Regions from separate parts of the Corynebacterium suranareeae genome, predicted to be linked through region 1. Evidence: riboswitches for the same ligand, from Rfam matches in the RefSeq annotation. Region 1 holds a riboswitch; the other holds the start of a gene.
What was found. A riboswitch is a leader RNA that binds a small molecule or an ion and turns the genes downstream of it on or off. The one in region 1 is predicted to bind cyclic di-AMP.
Positions count from the first base shown of each region.

Region 2: another riboswitch for cyclic di-AMP. It lies ahead of N24_RS11375 (C40 family peptidase); the one in region 1 lies ahead of rpf1 (resuscitation-promoting factor Rpf1).

Region 1 is NZ_AP017369.1:1,011,643-1,016,884, forward strand. It holds gene N24_RS04820 (helicase-associated domain-containing protein) at 1-2,070, opposite strand, end outside; gene N24_RS04825 (hypothetical protein) at 2,136-2,327, shown strand; gene rpf1 (resuscitation-promoting factor Rpf1) at 2,697-3,275, opposite strand; cyclic di-AMP (ydaO/yuaA leader) riboswitch at 3,281-3,416, opposite strand; gene N24_RS04835 (cold-shock protein) at 3,829-4,212, shown strand; gene N24_RS04840 (DUF2771 domain-containing protein) at 4,268-4,807, opposite strand; gene N24_RS04845 (glutaminyl-peptide cyclotransferase) at 4,819-5,242, opposite strand, start outside.
Region 2 is NZ_AP017369.1:2,457,367-2,462,608, forward strand. It holds gene N24_RS11360 (ROK family glucokinase) at 1-496, opposite strand, end outside; gene pimB (GDP-mannose-dependent monoacylated alpha-(1-6)-phosphatidylinositol monomannoside mannosyltransferase) at 576-1,721, opposite strand; gene N24_RS11370 (C40 family peptidase) at 1,746-2,765, opposite strand; gene N24_RS11375 (C40 family peptidase) at 2,909-3,541, opposite strand; cyclic di-AMP (ydaO/yuaA leader) riboswitch at 3,553-3,707, opposite strand; gene qcrB (cytochrome bc1 complex cytochrome b subunit) at 4,463-5,242, opposite strand, start outside.

The DNA of each region.
Region 1 (5,242 bases):
TTGCTTATCGACGAACCCCAGCGTCACCGTTTTCTGCCCCCTCACCGCTGCTTGCAGCACAGCAAGAGTGGGCTGGGTGGAGACAGTACCTTTCGAGGCTGAGTTTTCGCGTCGAATAGCTTTGACCGCCGCCGCAATGCGGCCTTCATCTAACGCTGGTACCGGTGGCCCAGGAATATAGACCGGCACGCGGGCAGGGGAGGGGGCGATGTTTAAGCTCGCGCCTTCGCCATCTTCTGCGACTGGCTGAAAACCGGCATTGCGCAACAGCGTGATTACTTTAAGAAGTGGTGCTTGCGCAATGGCCACGGTCGGAGCGATCTGCCGCAAGGCCACATCAGCACCCGCTTCCACAGCAGAGTGCAATAGCGCGGGATCGTCACTGCGGATATAACACAGTGCAGGACCACCGCGGAGAGTGCCATGTTTGCGGGCAATATCACTGAGTAAGTATCCGACCGATTGCGGCAGCTCAGTCATCGAGTGATCTTTGAGGAACTCAAGGATTTCAGGTGTTGTTAAGCCAACGTCTAAAGCATGACGGATGGATTTTTCACTCAGCCGGTACACCGACGCCAAACCGGGGGATTCCAAGGTAGCAATAGAATCCATCATTTTTTGCATTGTTGGGGTTAAAGGACCAGGAACCATGATGGTGAAATCGCCCTGCACATGGAAAGTCTCCACTGGAGTTGGAGCAGAAATCACATCTTCGGGCTGGGCACCCTCAACTAAAGCCCTGCCGGGAGCAGTCACGCCATCGGCATACGCGCCGATCCATTTGGCTTCCTCAATCAGATGCGTGATTGTTTCCGGTTTCATCCGACTTGCGGCGAGTGGATAATGAAACGCTAAATCTGCATGCAAATCTTCAGGAGTAACACGGGTTAGCGAGGCCATTATCTTTGCACGCGTGTCTTCTAACCCATCAATATTGTTCGAATAGCTAAGCAAGTGGATTGGTTTATCCTTTTCATCGGCTTCACCCACCAGCCACGCAGCCCACGTTTGTTCCCACCAACCGGTCATTAACGTTGCAAGCTGCTGATTAAGATCGGCGTCTAACCACTCATCGGCCAACTCAGTGGGCGCTAAATAGTCACCGCCGTTATCGTCAGCAGGCAAAGGATCAGGAACACCTATTCTTAGCAATCTGGCATCGGTGCCTAAACACACGAGGCGAAAGAGTTCAGTGTCATCAAACCCGAGTTCTTTTTTCAACCGAGACACAACGCGCACACCCACGCCACTGGACTTCAGGGTGGGGGCGGGAACGAGGCTGAGGGCGTCGATAAGCAATCTCATATGCCGCACAACCTCCAGCCCGGCTGCAAGGCCGGCGTCATCCGACCCCGGTACCGCAGACGGCGTGACTTCCTTGACCTGGGCAGGCAGCTGCTCCCGGCCCTCAATAATGTGGCGCACCATCGCAGGAAGCCGCACCGTCTGCTCATCGACGCGGGCCAGCAACCCAGCAGCAAGCAATTGCGGAACCGGCCGCGTCGGATCGGCATTCGGCCCCGCATCGCGCGTCAGACCGAAGCCACCCGACGCCGCCAGCGTGTCTAAAAGTTTCCGGTGCCTCTCAGAAAGCTTTTCGACGCTTTCCCTCACCTCCTTTTCACTTTGCCCACGATCACCCACCTCGGGAAGCAAACGCCAAAAAGCAGGTAACGCAGCCATCGTTTCCTGAGCAATCATCACCTGCTCATCACCGAAAAGTAGCGCGTAATTTTTCAACGTAATTATTGCTGCATCAATTTGGGCTTCTGAAGGTGCATCGTCTTTTAACGTCGCGCGCAAATACTCCACCACTTCGGGGGCAGAAACCGGGTGGAGCTCACCACCGATATTCGCAGCAGCCTCCAACACCGCAAGTTCTAGCGCATTGAGCTTCAATACGGCACGCACAGCCGACGCTCTTAACTGCAAACGCGCAGCCAGAGAGCCCAAATTAGGCGGAAGAGGAAGGACAGCATCAGGTCGATTTCTTAGGATTACGGATAACTGATCATCACTTTGAGTATCCAGCCAACCCTTAAGGGTGGGGACGGGGGAGTCTTTTTTCATGATGTTGTTAAGTTTAAGCCCTGTTGAGGTGACTTTTGTTCTAAGAGTTTGAAAGAATGTAAGACATGGCAAACGTAGAGAAGAAGCACTTCGTTGATCCGGCATGGCCGGAGCACGACCCAGCTGACGGACATGTAGTTACTGAACTTATCTCCAAGGTCGCAGGCGCATCCAGCCCATGGGGCGATGATATGGAATTCCCAGTCCCTGCAGAAGAGACCGGATACGTTCATCCTTACACCCGGATCAACCGCTAAGGAAGATCCTAAAAAAGAGGCAGCACCCTTTTGGGCACTGCCTCTTTTTGTCGCTGTTTTAAGGGGTCGAAGGCTCCAGAATGACTCTTTGTGCAAAGCGGAACTGTTTGGGCGCTTGAGGGCGATTTTAGAGGGGCTACGTTTTGAGGCCACAGCGGCAGATGTGATTCCTGAAAGCTTCCAGGGCAAGGATTCACCACAAACAGGCCGCGCGCTATGTAAATCGGTCAAAAACTTGCATTGAACCCTTTCTATTTGATGAATCCCCACCACAAATTGAAAAAATCCTTTAGTTTGTGGTGAATATTTGCATGCACCAAAAAAGGGGAGAGAACCTTTTAGGTTCTCTCCCCTTTAAAAAGGAAGCATTTAGCCAACGAAGGAGTTGTAGTAAGCCTCAACTTCTGCTGGAACAGTGATGCCGTACTGAGCAAGAGCTCCGGTTACGGTGCCATAGGTGGACTTGATGGTGTTGAGATCGGTGGAGCCAACTGCAACGTTGTTATCTGCAGGAGCCTTGTATTCGGCCACAGGAGCAGATGTGGACTCTGGGGTGGAGGTGGTGGCAGAAACGTTGCGCTGGGTTGGTGCTGAGTTCAGACCGAGGGATGCAGAGCAAGCAGGCCACGCGCCCCAACCCTGGCCAGCCAAGGTGCGCTCTGCAACAGCGATCTGCTGCTCACGGGTTGCCTGGTATGCGTATGGGGCGAATTCCTGTCCACCGTATGCAGCCCAAGTGCTAGCGGAGAACTGCAGTCCACCGTGGTAGCCGTTACCGGTGTTGATAGCCCAGTTGCCACCGGACTCACACTGCGCCAGACGGTCCCAGTCGGAATCAGGTGCAGCTGATGCGGTTGGAGCCATGATGGTTGCAGCAGCACCGAAAGCGATGGTGGATGCAGCAAGCTTGGTAAACGCAGAGCTAGTCTTAGCGGAGTGACGTCCCATGAAAAGTTTCCTCTCATCTGTCGCCGTCGAGGTTAGCTGTCGGGTTAGAGCGGAGGAGTTGCTCTGCCGGTGGATGTCCGGCTTCACCCCAAGGAGTTGGCCTCCGTGCCCTTCTTTGTGAAAAGATGGCGGGTGGTTTCCCCGTCCCTGTCTGCAATATGTCCCGCATAAATGCGGGAGTTTGTGGTTTAAAGTTCTAATGCACCTAGGTTTTAGTTCAGCCTCCGACCCCAGACAGGGTTTGGCGATGAGCCGGATTATGGATGAACCGTTGCGGTGCCTGGGGTACACGGTATCCGGAAGGTCACGATTGTGTCACGTTATTTACGGAATCTATATCAATTCCAGTAGGTGAATACCCTGAATCTGCAGGTCACACCAACCGAATTGGCGGGTGTGAAATATGTTACATTTCGGAATATTTCGGCATTTGATGTAACTCTTCGCGAAGTTTTGGACGCGATGCCTGCGGTGTATAATAGTTTCTTCTGGTTAAAAACCGCTGATCAATTTGAATCAGTAAATGAAATACGAACGAAAGTGGTGAGGACAAGTGCCTGTCGGAACAGTGAAGTGGTACGACGCGGAGCGTGGTTTCGGCTTTGTCTCCAATCCAGGTGGGGAAGATTGCTTCGTCGGTAAGCAAGTTCTACCCAAGGGAGTTACCGAATTGCATAAGGGACAGCGGATCGATTTTGATTTCGCTGCAGGCCGTAAGGGCCCTCAAGCACTTCGTGTAAAGATTCTTGAAACTCCACGCAGGCGTCCACAACACAAATACAAGCCAGAAGAGCTCAACGGAATGATCTCTGACCTCATCACGCTCCTTGAAAGCAGTGTGCAACCAGGCCTTGCCAATGGGCAATACCCGGAACACAAGGCTGGAGCACAGGTGGCAGAAATCCTTCGCGTTGTTGCTAAAGAGCTAGATTCTTAAAACATTTAAGGAGAGGATCCATATTCGGATCCTCTCCTTAAATGCTTATATGAAGTTACTGGCTGTCTGCTTCTGCCATTGTAGATAGCGACCAGGTGACCGTATAAGGGCTTTCCTCACCATTTTCATCCTGACCGATCATCACGGCAGAAACCTCGACCACAACAAGACGTGGGCGCTCGCCACCTTCCTCAGTTGGATCTACCGACCCAGGAACGGTGGCTTCTGTTGTTTCATAGCTGGTGTGATAAAATTCGTCGTTGGCTGCAGGATCATCGTAGATGGTGAGCAAGTACCAATCGTGGTCATGGATTGCTTCCGGAATAACAAGGTGTAGTTCTTCATCCGCACCGACCTCAAGCGTTGGTACTTCTTGTTCCTCACACTCCACGCCAGGCTCACACATGCTGAAGGGGAAAACTTCAATTTCACCAGCTGGTGAGGAAGCAGTAATGGAGATATCTTGCGGAAGCGGCTCCGGACGGTTATTCCACCATTGTTGGAACACCACAGACACAATCACCACCAAAATCACCGCAATGATGAGACTGAGAATCTGGATGAGGTTTTTACGCTTGGTCTTCCGGCTTGCCATGAGTCTTGATTCTAGCCAGCAGGAACGAATCTGACCTCATAGAGGTCAGGCCAACGCTTGCCAGTGATATAAAAACGATCTGTATCAGGGATGTGTGCAATGCCGTTGAGCACATTGTTTACATCGGGCGTGGCGTTATTTGGGATATTTGAGGCATCTATCACTGCGGTGACTTCGCCAGTGTCTGGGTCGATACGCATGATGTCAGTGCTTAGGAAAATATTGGCGTACACCTCACCGTTGACGCATTCCAATTCATTCAAATTCTCAACTGGCGAGCCGTCAAGGGTGACTTCAAGTGAATTGGTTTCTGCAAAAGAATCTGGGTCTCTAAAGGTAAGGAAGGAACCACCATCAGTGGTGATCAAGGAATTTTGCGTGGAGCATATTCCCCAACCCTCCCCGTCATAAGAAACCCGATCGATTTCTTCTAAG
Region 2 (5,242 bases), 1.4 Mb from region 1:
CAACACGCAAATGCCCAAACTCCGGTGCAGTGCCAAATGCACCACGGTAGATTTCACCTTTTTCGATTAAGGCTGCACCAATTCCAGTTCCAAGCGCCAACAACACCCAGTTATCTGCACCCTGAGCTGCACCAAAGCGGTGCTCACCCCATGCAGCAGAGTTGGCGTCATGTTCTAAGCGGACAGGAAGACCTAGCAATTCCTCAAGTTGTGACCGCACTGGTTCATCACGCCACGGAAGGTGCGGAGCAAACCTAATAACTTCACAGTCTGGATCTAAAAACCCTGCAACTGCAAGACCAACGGCATCAACTGGGTGCGTGGCTTTAAGTTGCTCAACCAGGTCAAAAATTCCCTGTTCCATCGCCTGCGTCGTGCGCGGCGACGGTGCCGACAAGCTGGCAACGATGCGCCCGGATTCGTCGACAAGCCCTGCGCGCATGTTGGTGCCGCCGATGTCAAAGCCCACCGCAAAACTGGCCGGTTTTTGTGGCATAAGAGTGCCCCTCGCGTTCTACACAGGATTTAGGTGAAATTAATCTTTCAAAGTATAGCGAGGAACCCCCTGCCAACCATCATCGTGTCTCACTCTGCAAGATCTTAGTCAACCGCTCCCCCATGATCTCCCACGACCATTTCGCCTCCACATGCGCGCGACCAGCAGCGCCCATCGCGGCGCGGCGGATAGGGTCGTCGAGAAGCTCAATTAGGATTTCAGAGAGCTTTTCGACGTCCGACCCCTCCACAACCACCCCAGTTTCCGGAGTCACGGTCTCAGGCGCGCCGCCAGAGGCGCCGGCGATCACCGGCACCCCACTTGCTTGGGCCTCGAGGTAAACGATGCCCAAGCCTTCCACATCAAGTCCGCCTCCACGGGTGCGAGCGGGCATCGCGAAAATATCAGCCGCAGCTAAAGTATCGATCATGTCCTGATAATCAAGACGCCCCAAGAATTGAACATTGTCAGTCACATCATCAGCGAGCCGCTTCAAAGTCGGTTCATATCGGCCACTTCCAACGATAAGCAACTGGGCATCTGGGCGAACACTTATAACCTTGGGCATCGCCTTGATCAAGGCATCTTGGCCTTTCCTCGGCACGAGCCTAGAGATGCACACAATCACCGGGGTCGTATCGGCTAAACCCAGCTTTTTTCTGTGGGCGGCGCGCAGTTCTACGGATGCCGGGGTAAAAGTGTCAATATCTACCCCGGACGGCAAATGCTCAAAGGATGGATGAGCTCCAAAAGCACTGCGGAAACGGCGCAACGTGTAATCAGAAATATAAGTTATTACATCTACTTCTGCACCAATTTTGCGCAAAGATTGCCTCGCCCCAGGAAGCATCGACCAGCCAACCTCATGACCATGCGTGGAAGCAATAATCTTACTTGCGCCAGCTTGTCTAGCCTTAGCTGTCATCAGTGCCAACGGAGCAGCAGCACCGAACCACACATTATCGATGTCTCGTTCCCGAATAATCTCTGCCATTGCATAAGCAGTAGTTGGTGTGGGGAGCATGACCGACCTAGGCCACCTCAGTACCTCATAGTCCAAGGTTGCATCATAAGCATGGGCTTCTTCAGCATTTTGAGTAGAAGCAAAAACAACCATCGAAGCTGGATCTTGCGTAGCGATAAAATCCCGGAGGTAACTTTGAATACCCCCTACGCGGGGCGGAAAATCATTGGTCACAACGAGAGTTCTTCGGGGTGCTGACACAAAAATTCTCCTGACAAGCGTGTTTTAGTACCGGCGGGCTCCATAAAAAGGTGCTGAATCAACAGATACCACCTGAACGGGAATTCCGTAGTCTGAAGCATGAACTATCTTACCGTCGCCGATATACAACCCCACGTGGGTTGCTCCCGGGTAATAACCAATGACATCACCCGGCTGTAGCTCATCACGACTAACTGGAGTTCCACCTGCCATCTGAGCTTGCGACGTGCGTGGCAAAGTCTTACCCATCTGCTGATAAGCCCAATAAATTAAGCCCGAGCAATCAAACTCATTGGGTCCGATAGCGCCCCAGCCATAGGGGCTACCCAACTTAGACAGAGCAGCTTCCACGGCCCCTGAAGTCTTAGAAGAAATGCCCAAAAGCTCCGTGAGATCAACCTCCAAGGGACCATTCTTGGCTGTCCACAGCTCCCGCTCCTCCGCCGTCAAGGCATCGACACGATCCCGAATTTCCGTTTTGCGGGCGTCTAATTGCTCCCTTTCAGCTTCCAGTTCAGCCTGCCGAACTTTTAGCTGACCCAATTGAAATTCTGCCTCCGCCTTGGTGCGGTTAGCTTGATACACCGCATCAGCAGACTTCTTGGTTTCTGCATTAAGGGATTCCACCACATCACTGGTGGACTTAGTCAATGTTGAAAGATAGCTCATTCGATCAATGACATTTTGCGGATCTTCCGCCGATACCGCAATACTTAGAGGATCTGTTACGGTGCCACGATATTTAGCTTGTGCAATGCGGTTGATCTCAGACCGATATGCTTCTACATTCTGCGAAGCGGTCTCAGCAGCAGCACGGAACTCTCCAGCGCGTTCCTGAACCTCCGCAATTGTTGCTTCCCGAGCTTCAATATCAATCTCAAGCTGCTTAACCGCTTCATTCTGCGCAGAGGTTTCCTGGGAAACAAGGTCAATATCTTTGATCAGCTGATCAACTTCCTCAGCGCCAGCAGAATGTGGAAAAACCAACAAGGATCCAACCAGCAGGCTTGATGCCATGATGCTGCCCCAACGGCGACCAAACATCTTCCAAATCCCCTATCAACCTCACTCAAACAACTTCACTACTGTAGCCCGATAACAAGTGCGTTACCCAGGAAGAAAGAAAGCAAGCCACTCTCTACTTCTTAGGTGAGAGTGGCTTGCTTGATATCTGAACTCTTTGCAGCTTAGAAACGAACTGCAGAGTGGAATGGCATGTAATCCAAGGAATGCTCAGACAGCGGAGTGCTGCTGTTGAGGGCGTGGATCACAGTTCCATGGCCAGAGTAGATTCCCACGTGGGTCGCGCCAGAGTAAAACGCAACGATATCGCCAGCCTGAAGGTCAGAGTAAGCAACTGGGGTACCCTGTGCAGCTTGTGCCTGAGAGGTACGTGGGATGGACTTTCCAACCTGGCTGTATGCCCAGGAGGTCAGGCCGGAGCAGTCGAAAGCGTTAGGGCCAGCAGCACCCCAACCGTATGGTGCACCAATCTTGGTACGAGCTGCATCTACAATTGCCTGACCCGCGCTTGCAGGGGCTGCCTGAGCTTCTGCTGCAGGAGCATCAATAACGGCGGCGTAAGCAGTTGGTGCGGCCTGGCTGCTGAGGGAAGGAATCCACTGATCGATTCCTGGGATGTTGTTCAGACCTGGGGTGGTCTCGATGCCAGCGACGTCGATGCTGAATCCAGTATTAGGAACAACAACTTCAGCAGCCTGTGCTGGGGTGGCAATAGCTGCGGTAGCTCCAAGCGCAACTGCTGATGCTGCTACTGCATTACGAGTTGCGTTTGAATTGTTGCGACGGTGCTTACCCACTGATGAAACTCCAAATCTTCCTGTTTGCTGACCGAGTTAGCTGTCGGGTTCGGAGCGGAAGGCTCCTATCCCCACTCCTTCTCTTTTTCAAAAGAACCCTCGTGGGAAACTCACCCCAGGAACACATTTGGTTCCCCGGCTCGCTACATTGTTCAGATGGATGGATCTAAACTATGCTTGCGATTAAGCGTCTATTTGTTTCTGTAATGCGGGATGATGTTTTCAATCCGTCCCGCAAGGTCTCAACTAGGTTACGAAATTGCAACAAGCCTTGTCTAGCCCGCCTACAACAATCGAGCGTTATTAAACTGTTATCGACGGTTGATTTGACCGAGATCAAAAAAGCGAACTCATGCCCCTACCCCTAAGGGTAAACCATTAAAGCCCTAAAAAGTGCCAATACGCTTGCGTTTCAGCAAGCTCACAGCGAATCAAACGATTTCTCTCGCAGCAAAAAACCGACCGCCCAAACGCGACAATCCCACTATGTGACATTATTCACAAGTGGCGTCTTATGCTCTGGGATTTGAACATATGACAACAAAACTCAGAGAACAAACCCTGCCATTTTTGAAACCGTGCACAAGTTGGAGTCACCGTTTGAGCAACGAGGCTAGGATGCTCGTATTTAAAGGGACCCACCTTCCAGTGTGTTGTCATCAACTAGCAACGCCACAAGGACTCCTGAAAGCCGCTTCGAGCCCCGATGAATAAGTATGCTCCCCCCTGCGCCTCCACGGCATCCGCCAGGCACTAGATAGACCTATTAGTGCTTCTAATTGGATGTTGGCTGAGATTTCAAATGACTACGTTAGATCTCATAGGGAACCAAATTCCGACAAGGAATTGGCATAGAAAAACTCCCTGTTGCTAAAACCAAAGGTTTTAGCAACAGGGAGTTTTTGTAAGGAATGCTAGAAACTAGTTCTTGCCTTCATTCCTGTCACGCTCGATGTTTGCCTCGTTGAGTGCGCGGAGAGTCTCTGCTTCCTCAAGGTGGTTAGCGTGCTCGATTTCCTTCGCCTTAGCCACAATATCTTCTGGGTCTGGGCCGAAGAATCCACCACGGGTTTCCACTGCGGAGTAACCAAGCTGGTTCATCTGCTTAGGAACAGCGGCGCCAGCGTATGGCAATGGAATTGGGTGTCCATGATCATCTACAGGGCCAAGCGGCTGGTGAACTTCAATGAATGCACCATTTGGCATCTGCTTGATAACACCGGTTTCAATACCGTGTTCAAGGACTTCGCGGTCAGAGCGCTGCAGGCCAATGCACAGGCGGTAGGTGATGAAGTATGCAATAGCTGGTCCAAGGATTAGGCCGATACGACCAATCCAGGTCATAGCATTCAGTGACACATGGAACTGCATTGCGTAAACATCGTTACCACCGGAAACGGTCAACAGGATGTAGAAGACCAGAGCCATAACACCGAGTGAGGTGCGAACTGGAACGTCACGTGGACGCTGCAGCAGGTTGTGGTGTGCATCGTCACCGGTGAACTTACGCTCAATAAATGGGTAGGTGACAAGCAGGACAACCAAGATACCCAGCATTACAGCAACCCAGAACACTGCTGGAATGGTGTAGTTGCCCAGGTAGAGCTCCCATGCAGGCATGACACGAGCAGCACCATCTGTCCACAGCATGTAGACGTCAGGCTGAGAACCAGCAGACACCTGTGAAGGGTTGTATGGGCC